One region of the Brevibacillus sp. FSL L8-0520 genome, then DNA from elsewhere that is predicted to be linked to it. Evidence: riboswitches for the same ligand, from Rfam matches in the RefSeq annotation. Region 1 holds a riboswitch; each other region holds the start of a gene.
What was found. Region 1 has a riboswitch for S-adenosylmethionine ahead of NSQ24_RS21460 (2,3-diketo-5-methylthiopentyl-1-phosphate enolase). Riboswitches for the same ligand answer to the same signal wherever they lie in the genome.

Region 1 (5,823 bases):
ATGGCTGAGAAGGGAATGACGCCCTCTATAACGGAGTTCAAAGAGCGAAATAGCGTTGTAGAGGTCATGGGTACGGCTCTGTTGGACCACCAAGGGAAATACGTCACGCTGCTCCTTCCCAAAGATACCATTCTGCTTCAGATTCTCATCCACAAATTGCAGGGAGAAATGACGCTGACAGTGCCGTTGCCAGGGCAATCAGATCAGCAGAAAGTAATCAAGCCGCGGGTCTCCTTCTTTGTGAAGGATGTAACCAGAACAGTAAAAACCGGATACCGCGACAACCGTTTTCGATTTGATGTAGAATTGCAAATGGAAATCTCCCTGGCGGAGCAAATGTTCCCGGTTGAACCGGCAAAGCAATACAAGAAACTGGAACAGTTGATTGAGAAGCAGTTGGCCCAAAAGTACGCCGACCTGATCAAACAATTTCAAAAACAAAAGGTAGATCCTGTCGGCTTCGGGGTGTACGCCCGGGCGTACCAGTACAAGGAATGGAAAAAGGTTCAGGATGATTGGCCGGCGGCATTTGCCAAAGCAGAGGTGCGGGTCAAGCCTGTTATCTCTATCAAAGGAATTGGCATTACGGAATAAAAAACTCTCTTGAGCCAGGCGGAAATGCCGGATGCGGCCAATCCGCCAAGCTCAAGAGAGGGCTCTTTCTGTTATCCGTAAATTAATAAATCGCTTCCCAGCCTGCAGGAGTGACGAACAGGCGGATCGCCTTGATCTTGCGGTCGTCCATCAATGTAAAGTAGTGGCGATAGTTCGGAGGAACGGAGATGAGGTCGCCCGGCTCCATTTCCACATCGAAGTAGCGGTCGTCTTTTCCTTTGATGGCAAAAATGCCGTGGCCGTCTACGCAAAAACGGCATTCGTCATCTGTGTGGTGATGCTCGTTCTTGAATTTGACCAGCAATTCATCCAGATTCGGTGTCTTGTCGGACAGGACAATGATGTCAGCGGTCAAATAGCCGCGGCGCTCGCTGATCGCATCGATTTCCGGTTTAAAAGCGTCGAGGATCTGCTGCTTTTCTTCATCGGTCGGGCTGTAGTTGCTCTTGAGCTGTTCGTCGAGACGGTCAACGCCCCAGTGCTCGTAAATGATTCCCTGCGTGTCCAAAAACGAGATGACACTCTCGCCGGTCAAATACTCGTTGTTGTCGTGAAAGCGTACTTTTGCCATGTTACAGGCCTCCTTGGGGTGGTTGTTTATGGAGCAGCCACAGCGGCTTGGCGAAGCTGCAGCCAGCGCGCGTGGTATTCAAACAGAAATTCAAATGCTTCCAGGTGCCTCTTCGCCGCAAAGTCGCTGTCGCCCCAGGCGTAAATGCCGTGGTTGCGGATCAGCACGCCGGGAACCTCGGGCGTAATGACTTTTTCGATGGCGGAAGCGAGCGTCGGAATATCGGCAAAATTCTCGACAATCGGGACGGTGATGCGGGCGTTTTCTTCCCAGATGCCGAGCCCCTTGATCAATTCCTGTCCTTGTATGGAAAAGGCTCGCTGGCCGAAGTACAGCTCAGAGATGAGGTTGTTCCAGACCGTGTGGACATGGAAGCATGCTTTTGCCGTAGGAATGACGCGGTAGACGACAGCGTGGACCAGCGTCTCTGCTGACGGCTTGAGTGCTGTAGGTTCTACCGGCTGAGAGTTGCCGTCTACGACCAGATAGTCCTCGGGCGAGAGCTTTGTCTTGTCCTTGCCGCTGGCAGTCACGGCAAATTGCAAGGGTTCGTCGCTCAATTTGATCGAAAGGTTGCCGCTGGTGCCGGGAAACCAGTCCCGGCGGGCAAAGGTCAGCTTGGCTTCGTCCAGGCGGCGAAAAGCGTCCAAGCGCTGTTCAAGTGTAATCGTCATGATGATGGTACCTCCTGCCTGCGTTTCAGCTCCTGCAAGATAGCGATGACGTCGTGGAACGTCGCAAACGACTTGAAGGGCAGCCCCAGCTCCTCGCTTTTTTGAGCCAGGAGCGAACGGGCAATGACAAAGTCGGCGATTTTGGCTCCGGCCAGATCGGTGATCGAATCGCCGATGACGACGCGGTAGTATCGCTCTGGATCGTAGCGGCGGATAATGGCTGTTTTGCACATGCCGCAGTTGTTGTCGCAATGCTCGTCGCACGTATGCGGCCAGGTAATCGTGATGCGCGGTCCGCTGAAGTCGCTGCCGTTGCAATAGATCGGCACATCGAGTGCAAACGGGGCAAGGATCGGCTCGACAAAAAAGTCAATGCCGCCGCTGGTGATCAACAGCTCGATGCCTTCCTCCCGGCAGAAGCGGACGAATTCGGCAAATCCGGGGCGAATCGTCGCCTCTTTGACGATGTAGTCTATGATCTCCTGCTTTTTCTCGGATGGGATCAGCTTGAACAACGCGCCGACACCTTCGCGGATCGACACCTTTTGGGTGAGAATCTGCTCGATCAACTCTTCCCGCTCAGGCGGAGCAAAACGTCGCATAATCGCGACAATATTGTCTTTTTCCGTAATTGTTCCGTCAAAATCGCAAAACAGCACGAGTGGCTTGGTCATCATTTTGTTCCCCATTTCTGCAAAGCCTGTGACAGTTCAGCAGATTCGGAGGAAGCGTCCTCCAGCGTTTGTCCTGCCACGACTGCGTTGATCGCTGCGACAAACGCTCGGGCGCCTGCCGTCGCACCACCTGGATGGCCGTGAATGCCCCCACCGGCATTGACCACCTGGTCCAGGCCAAAATCCTCGTACAATTGCGGGACAAGGCCGGGATGGATGCCCGCAGACGGTACCGGAAATGATTTGCGCAAAGTTCCGGTCGGTTCGGTCAAATGCTCCGCCAGCTTGAGCGCTTCTTCTTTGTTCAACGCCACATTTCCGTACGGCGATGGGAAGAGCACCAGGTCTGCGCCAGCCAAGCGCATCAGCTTGCCCAGGAGCAGCGGTGTCCCAATACCGTAGACGGGCGACGGATAGTAGGCTCCGGCGAGCGCCGGGTGGGCCATAATCGGCACCTGAACATCCGGGTCTGCAGCCAGTCGGTGCAGGGCATCGTAGCCAAAGGCAAGCACGTTAAACAGCAGGCAGTCTGCGCCGGCTTCCACAGCTCTCTTGGCACGTTCGGTCAAGTCGGTGACCGGCCCGGTCAGATTGGCCGCATACAGAACCGGTTTCCCTGTTTCCGCTTCTGTTTCCCGGGCAATCTGTTTAAACGCCCGGATTCGTTCCAGAAAGGGAGCACGGTCATCGGCAAAGAAAATTTCGTCATCTTTTACTAGGTCAACGCCGCCCAGAGCCTGTGCCCGAAACTGGGTTTTCAGATCGTCAAACGGCAGGCCGAGGCAGGATTTGAAAATGCTCATCAAGAGTGGGCGATTATGCGCTCCGAGCCGATCTCTGATGCCTGAGATGCCGTATTTCGGGCCGGGAAAAGCGGCCAAAAACGCTTCCGGAAACTGTATGTCAATCAGCTTGATTTTTCCGTCCATGGACAGTTTCCCAAAGACGCCTGTCAACAAGGACGGAATGTCAGCGGTAAAGTTGCGAACCGGGTAGCTGATCGTAATCAATCCGCGGCTTTCGCCGTTTTCCAGGGTATCGAGCACCTGGGCGCCGACAGCTTCACCCAAATAGGGCTTCAAATCTGCCTGCTTGGCTGCGGGCAGATCGGTCCAACTGCCGACAGTCATCCCGACGGCGATCGCTTCCGCCTTTTTTTGCAAGTCCTTTGCCTGAGTCAAATAGGTGACGAGGATGCGTTGTTCGCTCAATGAGGAAACCTCCTTTTCTCGCAAAAAAACCTCCCCTTCGAGAGGGGAGGCGCTTTCGTCCGATAACGTTTTCGTCTCCTCTCATCTCTCGGTTCAGGGTCGAAGTGGCAGACTTTCGTCGGCGGCTTCGACTCTCACCGTTGGAATTAGCACCGTTTCGCCCCCCTTGCAGGGTAAGCGCCGGTTGCCGGGCATCATAGGGCCAGTCCCTCAGCCAGCTCGCGATAAGAGTTTCATGTACAGTATGCATTTGACTTGCGATAACCCCATGATATGCTGTTCCTTTTCGGGAGTCAACCCTTGTTTTGAGCATTAAAAATTTTGCTGCAGGTGGAACTTTTTCTAAAAAAAGGCGTGGTATCAGGTGAAAGGGTGTGAAGGAATGGGAAAGGCAGGAGTGGAGGATGTGTACCGCCTGCACGTCAATGACATATACCGCTACCTCCGCAAGCTCACCGGCGATGCAGGCTGGGCGGAGGATCTGACGCAGGAGACCTTTTTCCGTGCCTTTCAGCACCTGGATACCTATCGGGGAGAAAAAGTGCGTCCTTGGCTGTTCAAGGTAGCGTACCACGCGTTTATCGACTGGCACCGCAAGCAAAAGCGCAGGCCTGTTCAACTGATCGACACCTTGCCTGAGCAGGCGGATCAGGCGGCGGTCAGTCCGGAATCGGCGGCACTGGCTAGGGAGACGGCGGCCCTCGTGCTGACTGTTCTCCGGGGGCTGCCGGAAAAACAGCGACAGGTGCTGCTGCTTCATGCGGAAAAGCTCAGCTATGCGGAAATAGCCGACGTCCTCGGCATCGATGTGGCCGATGTGAAGCGGTCGATCTACCGGGGACGATTGAAGATGCGAAAATGGTGGGGGGACGGTCAACATGGCGGATAACGGCAAGCTGGAGGATCATAAGCAAAAAAGCCGGGAGCGCGATCAGCTCCTTCTCGCTTATCTGCGGGGGGAGCTTGGCGCTGAGGAGACAGCGCGATTGAGGCAGCGTCTCGCAGACGACCCGGAGTATGCGGAGCGACTGGAGGAGCTTTTGCTGGGAGGCGGGCTGATGCAGACAGAACCGGAAGACAAAGCCGCGGATTTTTTGCCGGAGGAGAAGCAGCGCTCCATCATCCGCTGGGGAAAGTGGAAGAGCAGGCTGTCCAACGCCGCCTACACGGTGGGGATCTCGCTGCTGATCGGCTTTGTCCTGTTGTTTGTCAACTATTGGATTGGCCGGTCGCTGTATGAAGATATGTTTCGCGTCTCCAAGGATTTGGTGAATTTCACTCAGCCGGGGATCGTAGCAGGCAGCAGCGGCGCGCAGGTTGGCCTTTTTTATGGCAGCATTCAAATGGAGCTGCGCGAAAAGGTGGGGGGCGACCGTCAGCAGCCAGGGTATTTCGAGACTACGAATGTGTTTACCAAAGTATCCTCCCGCCCGGTATGGAACGACGGCGTTCGGAAGAAAAATCTGTTTTTCCTGTTCCCGCTTCAGACGAAGCTGCAGGAGGATACCTCTTTCAGACGAGAGCCCGCGTGGAAGACGCTTGAAATGCTGCCGGAGGGGACGGTATCGCAACTGGCGATTTCCTTTGACCGGTTTATGAGCCTGGAGGAAATGTACGCTTTCCTGGCTCCGTATAATTTGGACCTTACCTGGCTGGCCGTGGATACCGGACAGGAGGTGCTGCATGAGGATGCCAAAGAAGGCGTGCTGCTGCTTTCGGCCGGTGACGTCTGGGGTTTTTCCGAACATGGGCTGGACTATGGACCGGGACCGATTCAGGTAAATGGCGAAGCAGATCGCCGCACCCGGGCGTACGTGGAGGAGATGAAATACCTCGCCGAGCAGGAGAGGCTGAGCAGGTCGATCGGACAAAGCCTGTTCAACAGCAGATCAGGATTGAAGATCGACGAGCGCTATCGGTATTTGGAGAAAAACGGTATCAAAACGTACGGAATCGTCGTCACCGGTCCGACCAAGGAACTGCTCAAGCTGAAGCAGGAAGCTGCCATCACCGCCGCATTCTTAGGACAAATCGACTGGTGGAACTGGAATCGTCCGAGTGCAAGCGGACAGCAAAAC
Region 2 (5,823 bases), 330 kb from region 1:
GGGCAGTCACGCTTTTTCCGCAGCCGCTCTCTCCGACAATGGCCAGCGTCTCTCCCTCCCTCACGGAAAAGGACACCCCTCTCACTGCCTGCACCTCTCCGCCGTACGTGCGAAAGGAGACGCGCAGCTGGTCTACTTCCAACAATGGCTTCACGATGAACTCCCCCTCATTTCCTGATGCGCGGGTCCAGCGCGTCCTGCAGACCGTCCCCGAGCGCGTTGCACGCGAACATGGCAAGCGAAATCATGAATCCCGGAAAAAACAGCCGCCACCACTGCCCGCTCAGCACAACCGCCAGCGCGTCGTTGGCCATCGTTCCCCAACTGGCCGTCGGCGCTTGCACGCCCAGACCGAGAAAGCTGAGAAACGACTCGGCGAAGATCGCATGCGGAATCGTAAAGGTCAGGTTGACGATGATCACGCCAATCGTATTGGGCAGCAGATGCCTGATGATGATTTTGGCATGGGAGGTGCCCAGCTTTTCTGCCGCCAGCACAAACTCCTGCCGCTTGATCTGCATGAGCTGTCCTCTGACCAGGCGGGCCATGCCCACCCAGCCGGTCAGCGAAAGCGCAATAATGATCGTGGCGAGTCCCGGCTCCAGAACGACCATCAGCAGGATCACCACCAGCAGATACGGGATGCTGTAGAGAATTTCAGCCAGCCGCATCAGGATGTTGTCCACTCGGTCACCCAGCCTGCTCCTTCCTGCCATGTATCCGGAAATGCCGCCGATGCACACACCGATTACCAGGTCGATGGCCGCCGCCACCACACCGATAAACAAAGAGATGCGGCCGCCCATCCAGGTACGCGCCCACATGTCCCGGCCCAGATCGTCCGTTCCAAACCAGTGCTCGCCCGAGGGCGGCAGATTCCCCTGCGTCAACGACTGCTCATGCGGGCTGTGAGGAACGAGCATCGGTCCGAAGATCGAGAGCGCCACCACCGCCGCGAGCAGGAAGAACCCGAGTATCGCCAGCTTGTTGCGGCATACCCGCTGCCATACCTCCTGCCAATACCCGAGGCTGGGACGTTCCCGCTCTTCCCCGGCAAGCCGGCTTGGGTCGACAGGTCGAAACAGCGAATCCAGTTGTGTTGCCTGATTGGCCATAACGCTATCTCCCTCCGCTCGTCAATCTGATGCGCGGGTCAATCACCCGGTACAGCAGGTCGATGATGTACAAAGTAAAAATGAGCACAAAGCTGTAAAAAACAGTCATTCCCAAAATGACCGGATAATCGCGGTTAAAAATGCTTTCCACGAAGTATTTGCCAAGCCCCGGAATGGCGAAAATCTTTTCCACCACAAAGGTTCCGGTCATCAGGTTGGCAAACAGCGGACCGACAAAGGTAAGCACCGGCAGTATGGTATTGCGCATCCCGTGTCTGACGACGATGGAAAAGGTGCCAAGCCCTTTCGCCTCCGCCGTGCTTATGTATTCCTGCTGCCAGACTTCCAGCATGCTGGCTCGTACGAATCGGGCGATAATGGCAAGCGGCCCGATGGCGAGCGCAAGCGTCGGAAGAACCGAATGCTCCCAGCTCCCCCAAGCCGCGACGGGCAAAAGCTCCCATTTGACCGCCATGTATTTGATCAACAGCGGTGCCAGAATAAAACTGGGGACGGAAATCCCGACGATGGCCGCGAACATGGACAGAAAATCCAACGCCCGGTTTTGGTAGAGCGCCGCGACGATTCCGACTGTGATCCCACCTGCCAGCGCGACAAGAAACGCCTGGAGCCCCAGAACAGCCGAGGCGGGAAAGCCCTCCGCAATCAGCGTGTTCACGTCCCTTGTCTTGGACTGGATGGACGGCCCCAGGTCAAATTGCACCAAGCCTTTCAGATAGAGCAGGTACTGCATAGGGATCGGCTCATCCAGGTTGTACTGGGCCCGCATGTTTTTCACGACTTCTTCCGGAAGCATTTTGGCGTCAGACGCGAACGGGTCGCCCGGAATCAGGTGCATGATCACAAACGTCACCGTGACAATGATCCACAGCGTAACCAGCATGAGAAAGCCACGCTTGACCGCATAATGAAGCACGTTGTTTCCTCCTTTGTGCAATTGTAATACTAAGTAAATAAATACGAATACTATGGATTATACATACAGAAAGCCCCTCTCCAGAAAGAAGAGGGGCGATTTGTACGGTTCCCACCTTCTTATCTCTCAGAATAACTCCGCAGGATTTAGCACCGTAAGGTCCATCAGACCAAGGTTGCCGGGTTTCATCGGGCCAGTCCCTCCACCACTCTCGATAAGAATGTTTTATGAAGTTAAATTTCATTCACTAAATTCTTTTTTATCTTATCATTTTACTTGGATATGTCAATGCGGTTTTAGTGCATTTGATTTTTGTTTATTTGTTACAGCTTTCATAGAAATGGACAAAAAAATCAATTTACGAGATCTGACGATAGTTACTTTCTATCTTACTGGAATGTAATAAATATAAAAGCAATAGTGATCAATAGAAAAAGAACAAATAATATCCCAAACACTATACATGTGTTTGCTGCTTTTTTAAATCTTGTCAAATTGGAGTTATTCAAAGACTCGATAGAACTAAAGAAACTTTTCAATGCTCCTATTAAAAAAAGAAATGTAAAGAAAGAAAATAAATACAGCAATATCATCACTTTCCTTTCTTTCTTAACCTTATATGGCATTATCATCATGGAGTCAATCGCCTAATCCGGCAAATTCCCAGTCCTCGTCCCAACTTCATAAGAAGCCCGCACATGATCATACATAAGATGCAAAATCATGCCGGTCGCCGCATGATCCAGGTTATGGCAGTGGTCCATCCACATGCCCGGATTGTCCGCGACAAATGCGACCTCATACGATTCGCCGGGCAGCACGTTTAACGTGTCGGTAAGCCATGGAGTCTTCACCTTCTCGCCGTTCTTCTTCAAAACCGTCATATGATGCCCATGCAAATGCATCGGATGCTCGGTCAAGCTTTTATTCACAAAGGTCGTTTTGACGCTATCGCCTTCTTTGACGACAAAAGTCGGCACCCGGGGATACACCTCTCCATTGATCGTCCACAAAAAATGAAACGTGCCGTTGTAAAATCCCATCTCGTTTCCGAGAATCATTTGGAATTCCCGATCGAATTTTTTCGCTGCCGTGACGTCATTTGTGACGGGCTTACCGTAATCGGACGGGTCGAACTCGGCGGATTCCGCCTTGAAGATCGGTTCCTCCGGAGGGGTTTCGGTATAAAAAATGATGCCAGGATTGCTCGTGTTCTTGTAATCGCCGAGTTTAAAGAGAACGGGACGGTCCGGCATCGTGAAGGTCACGTCGTATCTGCCGCCCGAACCAAGCCGCAACGCTGTTTGATCGGACAATGGCTGCGGGTCTTGAATCCGCATCCCGTCAATGCTCGTGATTCGGAAATCGGTCCCCTGCAGAAGATATTTTTGTGAAAGCTTATGCGTATTGATGATTCTCAGCTTTACTTTCTTCCCCGGCTTTACCTGCTTCGTTTGCCAACCGTCTTCTTTTCCAAAGGCATGTTTATACCCTTGGCTGGTCGTCCAGCGATGGTTGATGACGGTAAACTGTTCGTCAAAGGTTTCCGCGTCCTGCTTCGACTCGACAATCAGCGTGCCGAAAAACCCTTTCACCACTTGCTCCGACGCTTGCTGATGAGAATGGAACCAGTACGTCCCTTCCTGCTCGGCCCGAAACTTGTAAGTAAACGATTGCCCCGGTTTCACGACATTTTGCGTCATCCCCGGCACGCCGTCCATTGCATTCGGCACGTTATAGCCATGCCAATGAATCGTCACTCCGCTATCGATATCTTTATTGATCAGCTTCACTTCGACCATATCGCCATGCTTCACCCTGAGCTCGGGAGCGATTTCGCCGTTATACGTCCAGGCATCGATCACGGCTCCAGACGCAAGCGGTATCTTCTCTTGCTGTGCCACCAGTTCGAACTTCACATCGGCAGGAGCGGAAATATCTCCGGTCAGAGCTGCTACTTCAACTGTCCCCGTGCCGGTTTGATGATGAGCGCCATGCTGCTCATGACGATGATGCCCGGAGCCTGCAGACATCCGTGTAGCCGCGCCGCCCCCTTCGTCAATCCGGTCGTGATTCATCATGTCGGATGCTTCCGGCAGCTTGGAGGCTTGCACTCCCGCCAGTACGTTTGATACAAGGATGGCGATTGCGACCACGGCGGTTAGCGTACCAGCAGCAACGAAGTTGACCATCCTGTAAACAAGCCCGCGCTGAAGCGGTTCCCCCCGTACAACCTTCGCGTACCTTCTTCTTGCAAAAATCGCCGGCACAAGCAAAAGGAGCGCAACCAGCATCATCCGTTGAACGACCTCAAACGGGCCGGGCAGAACAGGCTGGGCAAAGACGGTGCTGAAAGCAGCAATGCCGGATGCGAGCGCTGCCGCATAAAAGGACAGCAGTACGGATGGATGAGCCACTGTGCGCAACGCTTCCGTCGTCGGTGCATCTCCACCGGAGTCCCGCAAGCTTTTTAACCGGGGCCATACCGTTACCGTCAAATACAATTGAGAAAGCAACGTCAGCGGGATAATCGCTTTGACCGTTCCCTCTACAAACAGCCAGCCGCTCGTAACGAGTTGGCCGATGATGATCGCGTACCACAGAGCACTCAGAAGAAGCGCCGCGCCACCCACCCGCAGAAGGAAAGCTCTCCTCTTTTTCAAGCTGTCGCTGGTTTGCGAGTAAGGAAGGCCTGTTGCCACAATACCGGCGATCCCCCACAACAGGGTCATACAGATCGTAAGCACGATGCTGGAAATGGTTTCAAACATGGTCTCCCCTCCTCGTGATCGGATGCTTCGTCATTTTGCCGCTTCTTGCTTGGGCTTCCGGACGATCGGCTTGATTTTTCCAAACGGTTTGAAATAAGAGATCGCCGTCATAAAGATCAGCGAGACGATATTGGCAATGGCTCCGCCAATCAATGAATAACTAGTGTTCAGGAAGGCAGCATCGCCGAGCGCAAGGAATCTCTCCTGTTCGGCGATCCGAACGATTTGAGACAACCAGTCTGCCATATACCCGATGCCGAAACCGATCAACGATACAGTCAGGATCAGCTTAATCAAGATCCAGTAATGCTTGAAAAGCCCCCAATTCGTCCAAACGGACAAGACAATGCCGGTGAGCAGCGCGACTACAGCGGTGTACCGGATGAAGACAACATCGACCAAATGCATATTGTCCAAGGTGTAATACAGCTGCTCGCCGTTCTCCGCCTTCAGCATATACATACCGAGCAGCAGCATGACCATCGCTCCGCCAAGCCAGCAGACGACCGAAAGCACATGGATGATGATGAGCAATTGCTTTTTCCTGATCGACAATTTGTAACCCATACTCCAATCCTCCCTAACAGCTTCTTTGTTAGCCATCCTACCAACGAAATGTTGCGAACTTGTGGTGAACCTATTTACACATTGTGAGGGCCACAGATATCCGATAAAGTGGTATTAAATGGGCAGTACTGGGAGGTTGAAAATGGGGAGTAAAGTTCTGATCGTAGAGGATGAAATCAAAATCGCATCGCTCATCGAATCGTTTCTTCAGAGCGAAGGATACGATTGTCTAACAGCGATAGATGGCAAAACGGCCCTGCAGCTCTTTGCAAAACACAAACCGGATATTGTGCTCCTGGACTGGATGCTTCCGCAAATGAACGGACTGGACATTTGCCGGCAGCTCAGACAGATCGGCTCTCCCGGCATCATCATGGTCACGGCCAAATCCGAGGAAACCGACAAAATCGTCGGCCTCGAAATGGGAGCGGAC
Region 3 (5,823 bases), 1.0 Mb from region 1:
ACTCCTCCCCTTAAAAGGAATGTGTTTACGGGTAAGGGTTTTCTCCGTTTTCTCCGCCTAACCGTATTTCCGTATGTTTTCGTGCTGCACGATCAACTTTTCTAAAGTATAACCATAGTTTTCAATAACTGTCAATGAAAATGCTTACACAAATGCTGCCGCAGCCCGGACAGCCTTTTGCCAACCGGCATATAGCCTGCTGCGCTCCGTCTCTTCCAGTCTCGCCTCGAATGAGCGCTCAACCTGCCAATTGTGCGAAATCTCCTCTTTGCTTTTCCAAAAACCGATGCCCAACCCGGCCAAATAGGCGGCACCGAGCGCCGTCGTTTCATGTACGCGCGGACGCTCGACGGTGACACCGAGAATATCGCTTTGAAATTGCATCAGGAACTGATTCGCTACGGCACCGCCGTCTACGCGAAGCTTGCTCAGCGGAATGCCGGCATCTGCTTCCATGGCTGCCACCACGTCTCTGGTTTGGTACGCCAGCGACTCCAGTGTGGCCCGGATGAAATGCTCTTTTTTGGTTCCCCGGGTCAGTCCAAAAATCGCGCCGCGGACCTCGCTGTTCCAGTAAGGAGTGCCCAAGCCCACAAAAGCCGGGACGACATAGACGCCTTCGGTGGATGACACAGCCGTTGCGTAGCGTTCGCTGTCTGCCGAGGTTTTGAGCATGCGCAGGCCATCCCGCAGCCATTGGATCGCAGAGCCTGCGACAAAAATGCTCCCTTCCAGCGCGTACTCCACTTTTCCGCCAAGGCCCCAGGCGATCGTCGTCAGCAAGCCATGCTCGGAGCGAACGGCTTGTTCTCCGGTGTTCATCAGCAAAAAACAGCCGGTGCCGTATGTATTTTTGGCCATGCCCCGCTCGAAGCAGGCTTGCCCGAACAAAGCGGCCTGCTGGTCTCCTGCCGCCCCCGAGATCGGAACCTCGACGCCAAAGAACAAATCCTTGTCGGTTACCGCATACACCTCCGAGCTGCTTCTCACCTCAGGCAGCATCGCACGCGGGACATCGAGCAGAGCCAGCAGCTCATCGTCCCACTTCAAATCAAAAATATTGTACATGAGTGTGCGCGACGCGTTGGTATAGTCGGTCACATGCGCCCGGCCGCCGGACAGCTTCCAGATCAGCCACGTGTCAATCGTTCCGAACAGGAGGTCGCCCTGCTCCGCCAAAGCGCGGGCGCCTTCCACATGGTCGAGAATCCATTTTACTTTTGTGCCCGAAAAGTAAGCATCGATCAGCAGACCGGTCGTATCCCGAAACAATGGGTCGTATCCCTTGCTTTTGAGCTCTTCGCAAATTCCCGCTGTCTGTCTCGACTGCCAGACAATTGCGTGATAGATGGGCACTCCGGTATGCTTGTTCCACACCACGGTCGTCTCGCGTTGATTGGTGATCCCGATGGCTGCCACTTCCTGCGCCGAAACATTGTGGCTGGCCAAAACCTCGCCGATTACGCCGACGACCGATGACCAGATGTCCAGGGCATTGTGCTCTACCCATCCTGGCTGGGGAAAGAGCTGGGGAAATTCTTTCTGGGCCATCCCGACGATGCTTCCTTGCTTGTCGAACAAGATGGCCCGGGAACTGGTCGTCCCCTGATCGATTGCGAGCACATACTTTGTATCCATGAGCTTCCTCCTTCTACCGCGGGATACGGGCACCCTTTTTCTCCTCTATTAGGGGTGAAACCGGATGCGGTCTATATCCCGAAGCATTGGGCCGTCTCCGCTCACAACACGGGAAACTCTTCCGCCCTGATGCCGAAATCGCGGTGCAGCGCCTTCTTGTGCTCCTCTGCAAAACCGCTGGCAATCATGCCGATGCGCAAGACGCTCGCCCAGTCATATTGTATTCGCTGTTTTTCCACGAGAACTCCTGCCCGATCCAAAAAATGCGTGACTTGATCAGGCGTTCCCCGCAACGCTTTACTTTCCAGATAGCAAAAGCACCGCTTCTCCCCGGCTTCCCGATTGCCTGCCGGCTCGCTTTCCTGCCAGACCGGCTGAGGAGTGAAGCGCTGGGTCAGCAAATAGGCCAGATCCTCCACCACAGCGCTTGCTGTCGGAAGCTCGCCTGCCCCTTTGCCCATGAACAAAAGGTCGCCGACGATATTGCCCGACACCTGCACGGCGTTGTAGGCATCCTGCACCTGCGCGAGTGGGTGATCCAGCGGCAGAAGCGTTGGACGGACGGAAAGCTGTAGACCGCCCCCGGCCTTGGAAGCCTTGGCCAGCAGCTTGATCCGGTACCCCAATTCGCGGGCGAGGCCGATCTGTCCGAGATGCAGCTTTTCAATCCCCTGCCTCTCGGCTGCATGCAGCGGCAGCGATTCACCAAATACGAGCTGGGCGAGGATGTACGTTTTGTACAAGGCATCCCAGCCCTCTACGTCCGAGGCGGGGTCCGCTTCGGCGTAGCCCAGCTCCTGCGCCTGCTTCAGCACTTCGGCGTAGGGAAGCTTTTCCTGTTCCATCCGCGTCAGGATGTAATTCGTCGTCCCGTTTAAAATGCCGCTGACCGATACGATGTCATTAGTCCGGAGAAACTGGCGCAGCACGCCGAGAATCGGAATCCCTCCGGCTACGCTGGCCTCGTACGCGAGCTGAACGCCGTGCCGATTGGCTAGCCGCACCAGCTCCGTTCCGTGCTTGGCAAGCAGCTCCTTGTTCGCGGTGACGATGTGACAGCCCTTTTCAATCAGTGCACGGACATAGCCGTATGTCGGCTCGACGCCGCCCATCACCTCGACGACGATGTCCACGTCCGACGCCAGCACTTCTTCAAACCGGGTCGTGATCAGATTGTTCTCAATCGGTACAGACCGCTGCTTTTCCGCATTGCGGACCAGCGCCTTGACCACCTCGACACGTCTGCCCAACCTGTCCGACAGCTTTTGCTGCTGAGAGCGGATCGTTTTCAAGACGCCGCCCCCCACCGTCCCTACGCCAAGCAATCCTACTTTTACCACACTTGCACTCATGTACTCCACCTCTTTTTCTCATTTCAAACATAAAAAAGGCCTTCTTCCGTTTAAGAAGAAGGCTCGCGAGCTACAGGGGGCCTCCTTCTCATCTGCCAAGACATACTGCTGCTGTCTTGCAGGAATTGGCACCTTGCCACAAACTGCGTGACGGTTGCCGGGCTTCATCGGGCCAGTCCCTCCACCTCTCTGGATAAGAAAGAAGTTATGAAGTTGCGATAACTCAAAAACATTTGATCATACAAATAAAAAACCTTCTCCCGTTAAGAAGAAGGTTGGCATCCGGAATGGACGTACTCCCGCTTCTTATCTGTCAAGACTGTCATCAGTCCTGCAGGAATTGGCACCTTGTCACAAACTGCGTGACGGTTGCCGGGCTTCATCGGGCCAGTCCCTCCGCCTCTCTGGATAAGAACAGTATTTTCCTGTTGGCAACATTGTAAGGAATTCGGTTTGAGCCGTCAACCAGATATTTCCGACATTTCATCTTCGGACAATTCCTTTCATTTTTGAAAAGAAAGGTTTCTCATTTTTAATAAGGTGTTCTCATGCAGGTGATGGCGCACCAACAGACATTTCCAGCACTTTGTTTTGGTTTTTGCTTTCTCAATAGTGAGAATAATGGTACTGCCGATGCTCCTTCATACTGCACAGGAAGCAGCCGGTCATTTGGTATCATTCTTGCATATATTTTCAGAAAAGTCAGAGTATAATTCCCTTTTTCCATTCGCATGGGACGTCGGGTGCGTCGAATATACATGAATAAAAGACGCTCCACTCTGACTTTTTCAGCAGGAAGGAGGTGCTTTTTTTTGAGTAGGCTGCTGCCTGTTTTGATCCACGATCGTCCCACTTAGCTTCGGTTTCTACTATGATCTGCCCGTGTGCAGAAGGAGGGTGTTTGGATGAGACTTCGTCCGCGTGAACCAATCGATGTTGCGACACAAGTCGCGGTATTTCCTGCTACGATCGATCTGCATTTGCAAAAATGGCTGTTTCGAATGCGAAGATAGAACGTTTTCCAAAAATGGAAGGAGGACTCTATGCGAGTCGCTATTTTAGGAGTTGGCGGTGTAGGACAAGTAAGCGCGTGTGAAATCGTGAAATCGAAGTATTTGCAAAAACTGGTGCTGGCAGATATATCGATCGGCCCGGCTGAAGAGCTGGCTGCCGAGCTGCGCCGGGAGACGGATGTGGAAATCCAGGTAAAACGTGTCGACGCACGCGATGTATCGAGCGTCCAATCTATTTTGACTGACATTGACGTACTGCTGCATATCGGCTTGCCGGAAAACAACTTTGAAGTGATGAAAGCGTGCCTGAACACGAAAACCCATTATATCGACACGGCTTCCAGCGGCCCGCAATGGCTCCGCAAGCAGCTAGCCTGGACCGATAAATTCAAAGCGGCAGGCATTCTCGGAATCATGGGGCTTGGGTGCGATCCCGGCTTCTCCAACATCGCGGCGCGGTACGCTGTGGATCAGTTGGACGAAGTCGATGAGATTTTGATTCGCGACGGCGACAATTCCGTCGTCGACTACGACGGCTTCTGCTCCTTCTTCAGTCCGCAGACAGCCATTCAGGAGTGTTTGGCCAAACCGAACTTCTGGACGGCTGACAAGGGTGAACAATACTTGCCTACTCCCTTTGCCAACAAAGAGGAGTTCGAATTCCCCGAGCCGATCGGCTGGCTGGACTGCTACAACGTGGAGCACGAAGAAGCGACCACTCTTGGCGAGACGATTGGCCGCGCAAAAGGGTGCAAATACGTGGACTTCAAGTACGCCCTCCATCCCGACTTTGTGAATACCCTCAAGGTGCTGAGCTATCTGGGACTGGACAGCGACGAAGAGATCGAGGTCAAAGGCGTCAAGGTAGCGCCGCGCGATGTAGTCGTGACGACCATGCCGAAACCGGCCGATCTCGCCGGAAAAATCCACGGATACTCCTCCGTCGGCGCACTCGTCAAAGGCAAGAAGAACAACAAGCGAAAAGAAGTTTACGTCTACACGATCGCCAATCACGATGAGGTTTACTACAAGACGGAATTTCAAGCAACGATCTGGCAGACAGGCATCCCGCCGGTCGTCGCTGTCGACATGATCGCTGAAGGATTGTTGACCACGACCGGCTGCATTCCGCCCGAGCTGATCGACCCGCTCCCCTTTTTAGAGCGGTTAAAGGCTCGCGGCATGACTTGGGATGTGATTGAGAAGACTGCCCCTCTCAGGCAAATATCGTAGTACGTAACTTGAGATATAGAAAAAGATCGGGATTGGCAGCTGTTGCCGCTGTCCCGATCTTTGTTAAATACAGATCGGGTACGTTTCTTCCGATTCATCAATCCTACATGAAACGAAGGTGAAACCTCTCATGATGGAGAAAAAGCGGACAAGCCTGTTCATGCTCATCTTAGTCGCTGCTCTGGTTCTGTTGACCGGATTGACTGGTTGCGGAAGCAGCTCTGTCCAGCCGGGTCAGCAGGTCCAGGGGAATGGCGCTCCCTCGTCGGGAAATGAAGCTGCCAAAGCGGGCGGAGACAGCCAGGCAGGATTGTCCAAATCGCTCAACCTCTTTATCTGGTCGGAGTACATCCCGCCAAGTGTTCTGGAGGCATTTGAAAAAGAGTACGGCGTAAAGGTGAATATCAGTACCTACTCCTCGAACGAGGAAATGTTCGCCAAACTGTCTGTCAATTCTTCGGGCTATGATCTTGCCGTCGCGAGCGACTACATGGTAGACTTGATGCGCAAACAGCAATTGATGGAAAAGTTGGACTACTCCAGCATCAGCAACATCAAAAACGTCGGTCCGGAGTTTTTGAAACGCT
Region 4 (5,823 bases), 1.6 Mb from region 1:
TCGTGGCAGTCACGCTGATTATTAACGGCGTCGCCCTGTCCCAGATGAGCGGCGGAAAAGGCGATTCGGCAAGTGCCCAGCCAGAACCCGCTCCGGCCAGCCAGACCTCCGAGAGCAAAGAACTGCCAGCAGAGGAGACGGAGGAGTTCAATGCCTACAGCCCGGCAACCGACGGAGATAGAAAAGATATGCGCTCGTCCCTGTTTGGATTTGCCAAGGAAAAGGCAGTTGCAGCCATAGAGACAGCGTCGAGTCTCAGCGGGCAGGGGAAAGAGCTGGTTCCATCTGTTCCCCCAATGCCGCAGCCAGAGCTGCCAGCGGAACAGGCGGTACAACCGCCAGCAGAAGCGGCAGCGACGCCCAGCCCGGCGGCGACAGCGGAGACTGCCGCAAAAGCCGCTCCTCCGACAGTCGCAAAAAAAGAAGCCGCCCCCAGACCGAAGAAAGAAAGCCCAAAAAAGCAAAGCAAGCCGACTCCTAGCGTACAGCCGCAACCACAACCAGCAAAGCCCAGTCAGGTTGCAGCAAAGCCCGCCCAGCCAAAGCCGCAGCCAAAAGCCGCACCAGCCCCTGTGCTTGTACCGGTCCAGCAGAACGGGAAATGGGGCTATGTCAAACAGATCAATCCGTTTGACAAGGAGCTGGCGATTGCGTATCAATTCGACCATGCGACAAGCTTTTCCGAAGGGCTCGCTGTCGTGAAAAAGGGCGGGAAGTTCGGGTACATCAACGCCGAGGGAAGCCTCGTCATCGATTGCCAGTACGAGTACGCCACGCCTTTTAAAAATGGCGTCGCCACAGTCAAACAGAACGGGAAGCTGATCCAGATCGATAAAACAGGAGCAGTCCACAAGTAAACGGAAATCCGATAATCGCATGGTATTCCCGTCCGTCAGCATCAGCACGATCACTTACCTAGGGAAAATGTTGCCCGAAGCATTATTTGGAAAGGAGTACTGAGAAATGTACAAACGTTATCTTGCCTGGATCGTTATGTTCGGTCTGTTCGTCCAAAGCTTTTTTGTCCCCGGCGCTTCTGCGGCTCCCGTATACTATGAGGATATTCAGGGGCATTGGGCCCAAAAGGAAATCGAGGAACTGAGCGCACTGAATGTTTACCGCCTCAAGTACGGGTATTTTCATCCGGACAATCCGGTTACCAGGGGCGAAGCGCTGGCTTTGCTGAACCGGGTGCTGGAAGGCATCTATGGTCCCTTGGAAACAGCCAAGCCAAATACGCATGTGGATCAACGGTTCTCTTATAAACAGGAAACGGAACAACTCCTTGCCAATATGCGCGCCATGCTAGACATACAAACCGGATTTGTCAATTCCTTCGATCCGGGAGAAAGCATGCTGTACTACCTGCACTTATCCGAACGTGGAGGTATGAAGCAGCCACAGAAGAACAACATCGACTGGTGGCTGTCCTCCGATTATTTGCAAAAGCCGTTGACCAGAGAAGAAGCGAGCATGATCCTGTTCCATGTCCTGGCTCCTTACAAAATGCGGGCGACAACCCTCAAGCTGGATGAAGTGAAGCCTTACTATACGGGCTACTATCTGTGGAAGCACGATCCCAAATACGAGGATACGGCATCGCCCTATGCGGCAGCGATTTCCGAATTCTATCTCTTTAACGCAGACAAAAATTTTGACCCGAAAAAACAAATGACACGAGCGCAGTTTGCCATCGTCCTGAAACGCTTGCATGATCTTTGGAAACGCGATACGCCTCAGCAGTTCAAGGAAACGCAGCTTCGCCAGAAAAACATCGTCAACCTCTTCCTCACCGCCGCCAATCAGGCGTATGTCCAGAAGGACCCGTCGCGGATCGGGCAGTTTTTCAGCAAGGACGCCCAAGAGTCACTGGAAGAGATCGCTCCGCTCCCTCTGCATGATTACAGCGGCAGCCTGGTGGTCAGGAAAGATGACAGCAATCCGAAGCGATTGTGGGTGACAGGAAGCTATCAGCATACGCTGACAGGAAATTATCAGGTGGAATACTCTTTGGAACAGGAAGAATCAAGCCCGTATGGCTGGAAGATCGTAAGAGTAAATTACCAGCAGAAGTAGTTGGGAATTTGTAGGGGGATTGGTCAGGCGCTGGCTTTAGCAGTTGCAGTCCAGGTGAAAAATGCAATGGCTGCACATCCAACTAAAGCGATAAACAGCGATTGACCCGTAAAGCGAGCAAAAGAAGCGGACGGCCCATTCGAGAGCTGTCCGCTTTTCATTTTTCATCTTCTGCGGGAAACCGGGATGATTTGATCACGGGGATAGCGAATATTCCGGAAAAGGCAAAGGAGAGGTGCAAATGACAGAATCAACGGAAAGGGACTGCTTTCAAAGATTGGTTCAAAGGCTTGAACCCCAAAGCAAGCTGGTTCGCTCCTGGGAGTTGAAAGGCGGTGTCTCAGCGCAGGTGACGGCGCTTGAAATCGAGCAGCTTGACGGCAAAAGGAAAAAAATGGTTGTGCGCCGGCACGGTGCGGCAGACATTTCACAGAATCCCCATGTGGCAGCAGATGAATTCAAGCTGATGGAACTCCTGAAGTCTGTGGGGGTGGCCGCGCCAGTGCCATTTTTCCTGGATCAATCAGGCGAGATTTTTTCCACGCCGTACGTCGTGATTGAATACATCGAGGGAAAGACTGAGTTCACTCCTGCCGATGTGACCGACCACGTTTTCCAGCTAGCTGCGCAGCTTTCCAGGATTCATAGTGTGGACGTCTCGAAGCTGGATTTGTCCTTTTTGCCCAAACTGGAGAAAGCATGTACCGAGAAAATCGAAAAACGGCCGGCAATCACAGATGAATCGCTGGGTGAGGGACGCATTCGGGATGTTCTGGAGGCAGTTTGGCCATTTCCTTCGCGGAATCCATGCGTACTGCTGCATGGAGATTTTTGGCCAGGAAATGTAATGTGGAGGGACGGACAGCTTGCTGCAGTGATCGACTGGGAGGACGCGCAGCTCGGAGATCCGCTCGCGGATGTTGCCAACGCCAGACTGGAGATTCTGTGGGCATTCGGCATCGAGGCGATGCTTCGTTTTACCGGTCGCTATCAATCCTTGACGAAGTTCGATTTTACAGACCTGTCTTACTGGGATCTGTTCGCAGCTTTGCGCCCGGCTTCCAAAATATCCGACTGGGGACTCGATGCGTCTACGGAACAAAAGATGCGGGAGGAGCACAGTTGGTTTGTCGCCCAGGCATTTGAAAAGATAGGGACAGGGAAGGGGAAAAAATCCTAGTTGACAGGTTTGAAAGCAGCCATTATATTCTGTATATACAAAAGGTTTTGATATGAGAATATGAACTCTTATCCAGAGAAGGCTGAGGGACTGGCCCAATGAAGCCCGGCAACCTAGCGCAAAGGAACACGTTTCTTTTGAGCCAAGGTGCTAACTCCTACAGGTAGCGATACCTGACAGATGAGAGGCGAAAATCCGCTGATTTAAGCCTCTTTCATCTGGAAAGAGGCTTTTTTGATGGAGCAAATGGATGTCGATTCCGGTTCAAAACCGCAGAACAGCGTACCGTGTTACTTTAAAAAGGGGGTTTTCCGATATGAAAAAGAAGTTTAGTTTGATTGGATCGCTTATCCTTTCTGTGTCTCTTTTGCTGACAGCTTGCGGCGGGGGCAACAGCGCGTCTTCCGGAAACGGCGGAGCGGGTGGCGGCTCCGGCGAGAAAGCAAAACGGATCGCGCTCGTGATGCGGCAAAACGTAGGCACATTCTCGGCTCAGTACATTGCCGGCGTCAAAGCCGAAGTAGAAAAGAACGGCGGAGAGCTGACTGTTTTCAACGCAGATACCGATCTGTCCAAAATGGCTTCCAACCTGGATGCGGCGGTCAACCAGCGTTTCGACGGCATTCTGATTGACCACGGCACTGCAGAAGCACTGCAGCAAGGAGCAGAAAAGGCTGTGAAGCAAAACATCCCGCTCGTGCTGTTTGATACAGACATCAAGCTTCCCGGGGTTCCTGTAGTAGAGCAGGATGACCAGAAGCTGGCTGAGCTTAGCCTGGAGAAGCTGGCTGAAGATACCGGCGGCAAAGGAAACATCGTGAAAATTTGGGTGGCTGGCTTTGCACCGATGGAAAAACGCCAGATCACGTACGAAGCCTTTTTGAAGAAATATCCGGATATCAAGGAGGTTGCCGCTTTCGGCAGCGCCACCAACAACACCGCGCTGGATACGCAATCGCAGATGGAAGCCATTCTGAAGAAGTATCCAAACAAAGGAGATATTACAGCGGTCTGGGCTTCCTGGGATGAGTTCGCCAAAGGAGCGACCCGCGCCATTCAGCAAGCCGGCCGTACCGAGATCAAAGTATACTCGATCGATTTGAGCGACGAAGACCTGCAGCTCATGCAGGATCCCTCTACCTCGTGGGTAGCGACTGCAGCGGTAGACCCGGGCAACATCGGACGGATTCAAGCCCAAACCGTCTTCAAAAAAATCAACGGCGAGCAGGTGCCGGACAGCGTCAAACTGAATCCTGTGCTGGTCAAGCGAGACGATTTGCCGACGGACAAGAAAATCACGATGGGAGATCTCTCCCAGTACGTGAAAGAATGGGGCAAGTAATCCTGCATAGATGGTGTAGCGTAATCCCGTTGATCATCCATCAACGGGATTCTTCCTTAATAAGGGGGGACAGAAAATGACGACTTTGCAGATGAACGGCATCATGAAGCAGTTCTCTGGCGTACCCGCGCTCCGTTCCGTCGATTTCGAAGTGAAAGCGGGAGAAGTTCACGCTCTGCTCGGAGCCAACGGAGCGGGGAAGAGCACGCTGATGAAGATTTTGACGGGAGCCTATGTGGCGGACGGAGGCTCCATTGTGATTGATGGCAGGGAGGCCGCGATCCAGTCGCCGCAGGATGCCAAAGCGCTCGGGATTCAATGCGTCTATCAGGAAGTGGATACGGCGCTGATCCCGTACCTCAGTGTAGCGGAAAACATATTGCTCGATCGCCAAATCCAAGCAAAGGGCTTGATCAGCTGGCGCCGCTTGTATGAAGAGGCGGAAGCGATTCTCGCAAGGTTTGGCTTTTCCATTCCTGTGAAAAAGCAGGTGGAAGCCTGTACGCTGTCCGAAAAGCAGCTGATCCTGATCGCCCGGGCGACGGTACAGCAGGCCCGATTCATTATTTTTGACGAACCGACAGCTCCGCTCAGCAACACGGAAACAGAGCGGCTGTTTCAGATCATCGAGCAGTGCAAGCAAGCGGGGTTGGGCATTATCTACATCTCCCACCGGCTGCCGGAAATTTTTCAAATCTGCGACCGGATCACCGTCATGCGCGATGGACAACGGATCTCTACCAAAGAGACGGCGGACACAACGATGGACGAGGTCATCGCCGCGATGCTGGGCAAGACATTCTCCGAGGAGTTCCCGAAGACCCAGGTGCCGATCGGCGAGACCATCCTGGAAGTGAAAAACGCCAGAGGAGGCAAGGTTCGCCGAGCGGACCTGCATGTGCGCGAGGGAGAAATCGTCGGTGTCGTCGGCCTGGTTGGAGCAGGGAAGACGGAGCTGGCACGTCTGCTGTTCGGCGCGGATGAGTGGGAGGATGGCAAGCTGATTGTAAACGGCAGGGTTTTGCGGCTTCGCACGCCGAAAGAGGCAGTCGAGGCGGGGATCGTCCTCGTGCCGGAGGAGCGCCGCAAGGAAGGGATATTCGTAGAGGAGTCGGTCGCCCGCAATCTGTCGGTGGCTACCCTGGCCAAATGGTCGCCAAAGGGCTTTGTGAAGCAAAGACTGGAGTCGGAGCAAGCCGAGAAGATCGTCCGAAAACTGGGGGTA

Region 2: it holds a riboswitch for S-adenosylmethionine, as region 1 does, so the genes downstream of both, NSQ24_RS22915 (ABC transporter permease) here and NSQ24_RS21460 (2,3-diketo-5-methylthiopentyl-1-phosphate enolase) in region 1, are expected to answer to the same signal.
Region 3: it holds a riboswitch for S-adenosylmethionine, as region 1 does, so the genes downstream of both, NSQ24_RS16655 (homoserine dehydrogenase) here and NSQ24_RS21460 (2,3-diketo-5-methylthiopentyl-1-phosphate enolase) in region 1, are expected to answer to the same signal.
Region 4: it holds a riboswitch for S-adenosylmethionine, as region 1 does, so the genes downstream of both, NSQ24_RS02820 (sugar ABC transporter substrate-binding protein) here and NSQ24_RS21460 (2,3-diketo-5-methylthiopentyl-1-phosphate enolase) in region 1, are expected to answer to the same signal.

The regions. Positions count from the first base shown of each region.
Region 1 covers NZ_CP150171.1:4,343,099-4,348,921, reverse strand. Annotated here, with positions in the region: gene NSQ24_RS21480 (Ger(x)C family spore germination protein) at 1-594, shown strand, start outside; gene NSQ24_RS21475 (cupin domain-containing protein) at 677-1,186, opposite strand; gene NSQ24_RS21470 (methylthioribulose 1-phosphate dehydratase) at 1,213-1,860, opposite strand; gene NSQ24_RS21465 (2-hydroxy-3-keto-5-methylthiopentenyl-1-phosphate phosphatase) at 1,857-2,534, opposite strand; gene NSQ24_RS21460 (2,3-diketo-5-methylthiopentyl-1-phosphate enolase) at 2,534-3,745, opposite strand; SAM riboswitch class I at 3,824-3,976, opposite strand; gene NSQ24_RS21455 (sigma-70 family RNA polymerase sigma factor) at 4,128-4,634, shown strand; gene NSQ24_RS21450 (anti-sigma factor) at 4,624-5,823, shown strand, end outside.
Region 2 covers NZ_CP150171.1:4,676,848-4,682,670, forward strand. Annotated here, with positions in the region: gene NSQ24_RS22905 (ABC transporter ATP-binding protein) at 1-154, opposite strand, end outside; gene NSQ24_RS22910 (ABC transporter permease) at 168-1,115, opposite strand; gene NSQ24_RS22915 (ABC transporter permease) at 1,120-2,052, opposite strand; SAM riboswitch class I at 2,169-2,273, opposite strand; gene NSQ24_RS22920 (multicopper oxidase family protein) at 2,700-4,823, opposite strand; gene NSQ24_RS22925 (hypothetical protein) at 4,854-5,390, opposite strand; gene NSQ24_RS22930 (response regulator transcription factor) at 5,533-5,823, shown strand, end outside.
Region 3 covers NZ_CP150171.1:3,335,265-3,341,087, forward strand. Annotated here, with positions in the region: gene glpK (glycerol kinase GlpK) at 145-1,638, opposite strand; gene NSQ24_RS16655 (homoserine dehydrogenase) at 1,740-2,990, opposite strand; SAM riboswitch class I at 3,076-3,190, opposite strand; SAM riboswitch class I at 3,294-3,405, opposite strand; gene NSQ24_RS16660 (saccharopine dehydrogenase C-terminal domain-containing protein) at 4,034-5,236, shown strand; gene NSQ24_RS16665 (spermidine/putrescine ABC transporter substrate-binding protein) at 5,367-5,823, shown strand, end outside.
Region 4 covers NZ_CP150171.1:488,796-494,618, forward strand. Annotated here, with positions in the region: gene NSQ24_RS02805 (WG repeat-containing protein) at 1-857, shown strand, start outside; gene NSQ24_RS02810 (S-layer homology domain-containing protein) at 964-2,076, shown strand; gene NSQ24_RS02815 (phosphotransferase family protein) at 2,318-3,256, shown strand; SAM riboswitch class I at 3,322-3,443, shown strand; gene NSQ24_RS02820 (sugar ABC transporter substrate-binding protein) at 3,573-4,598, shown strand; gene NSQ24_RS02825 (sugar ABC transporter ATP-binding protein) at 4,675-5,823, shown strand, end outside.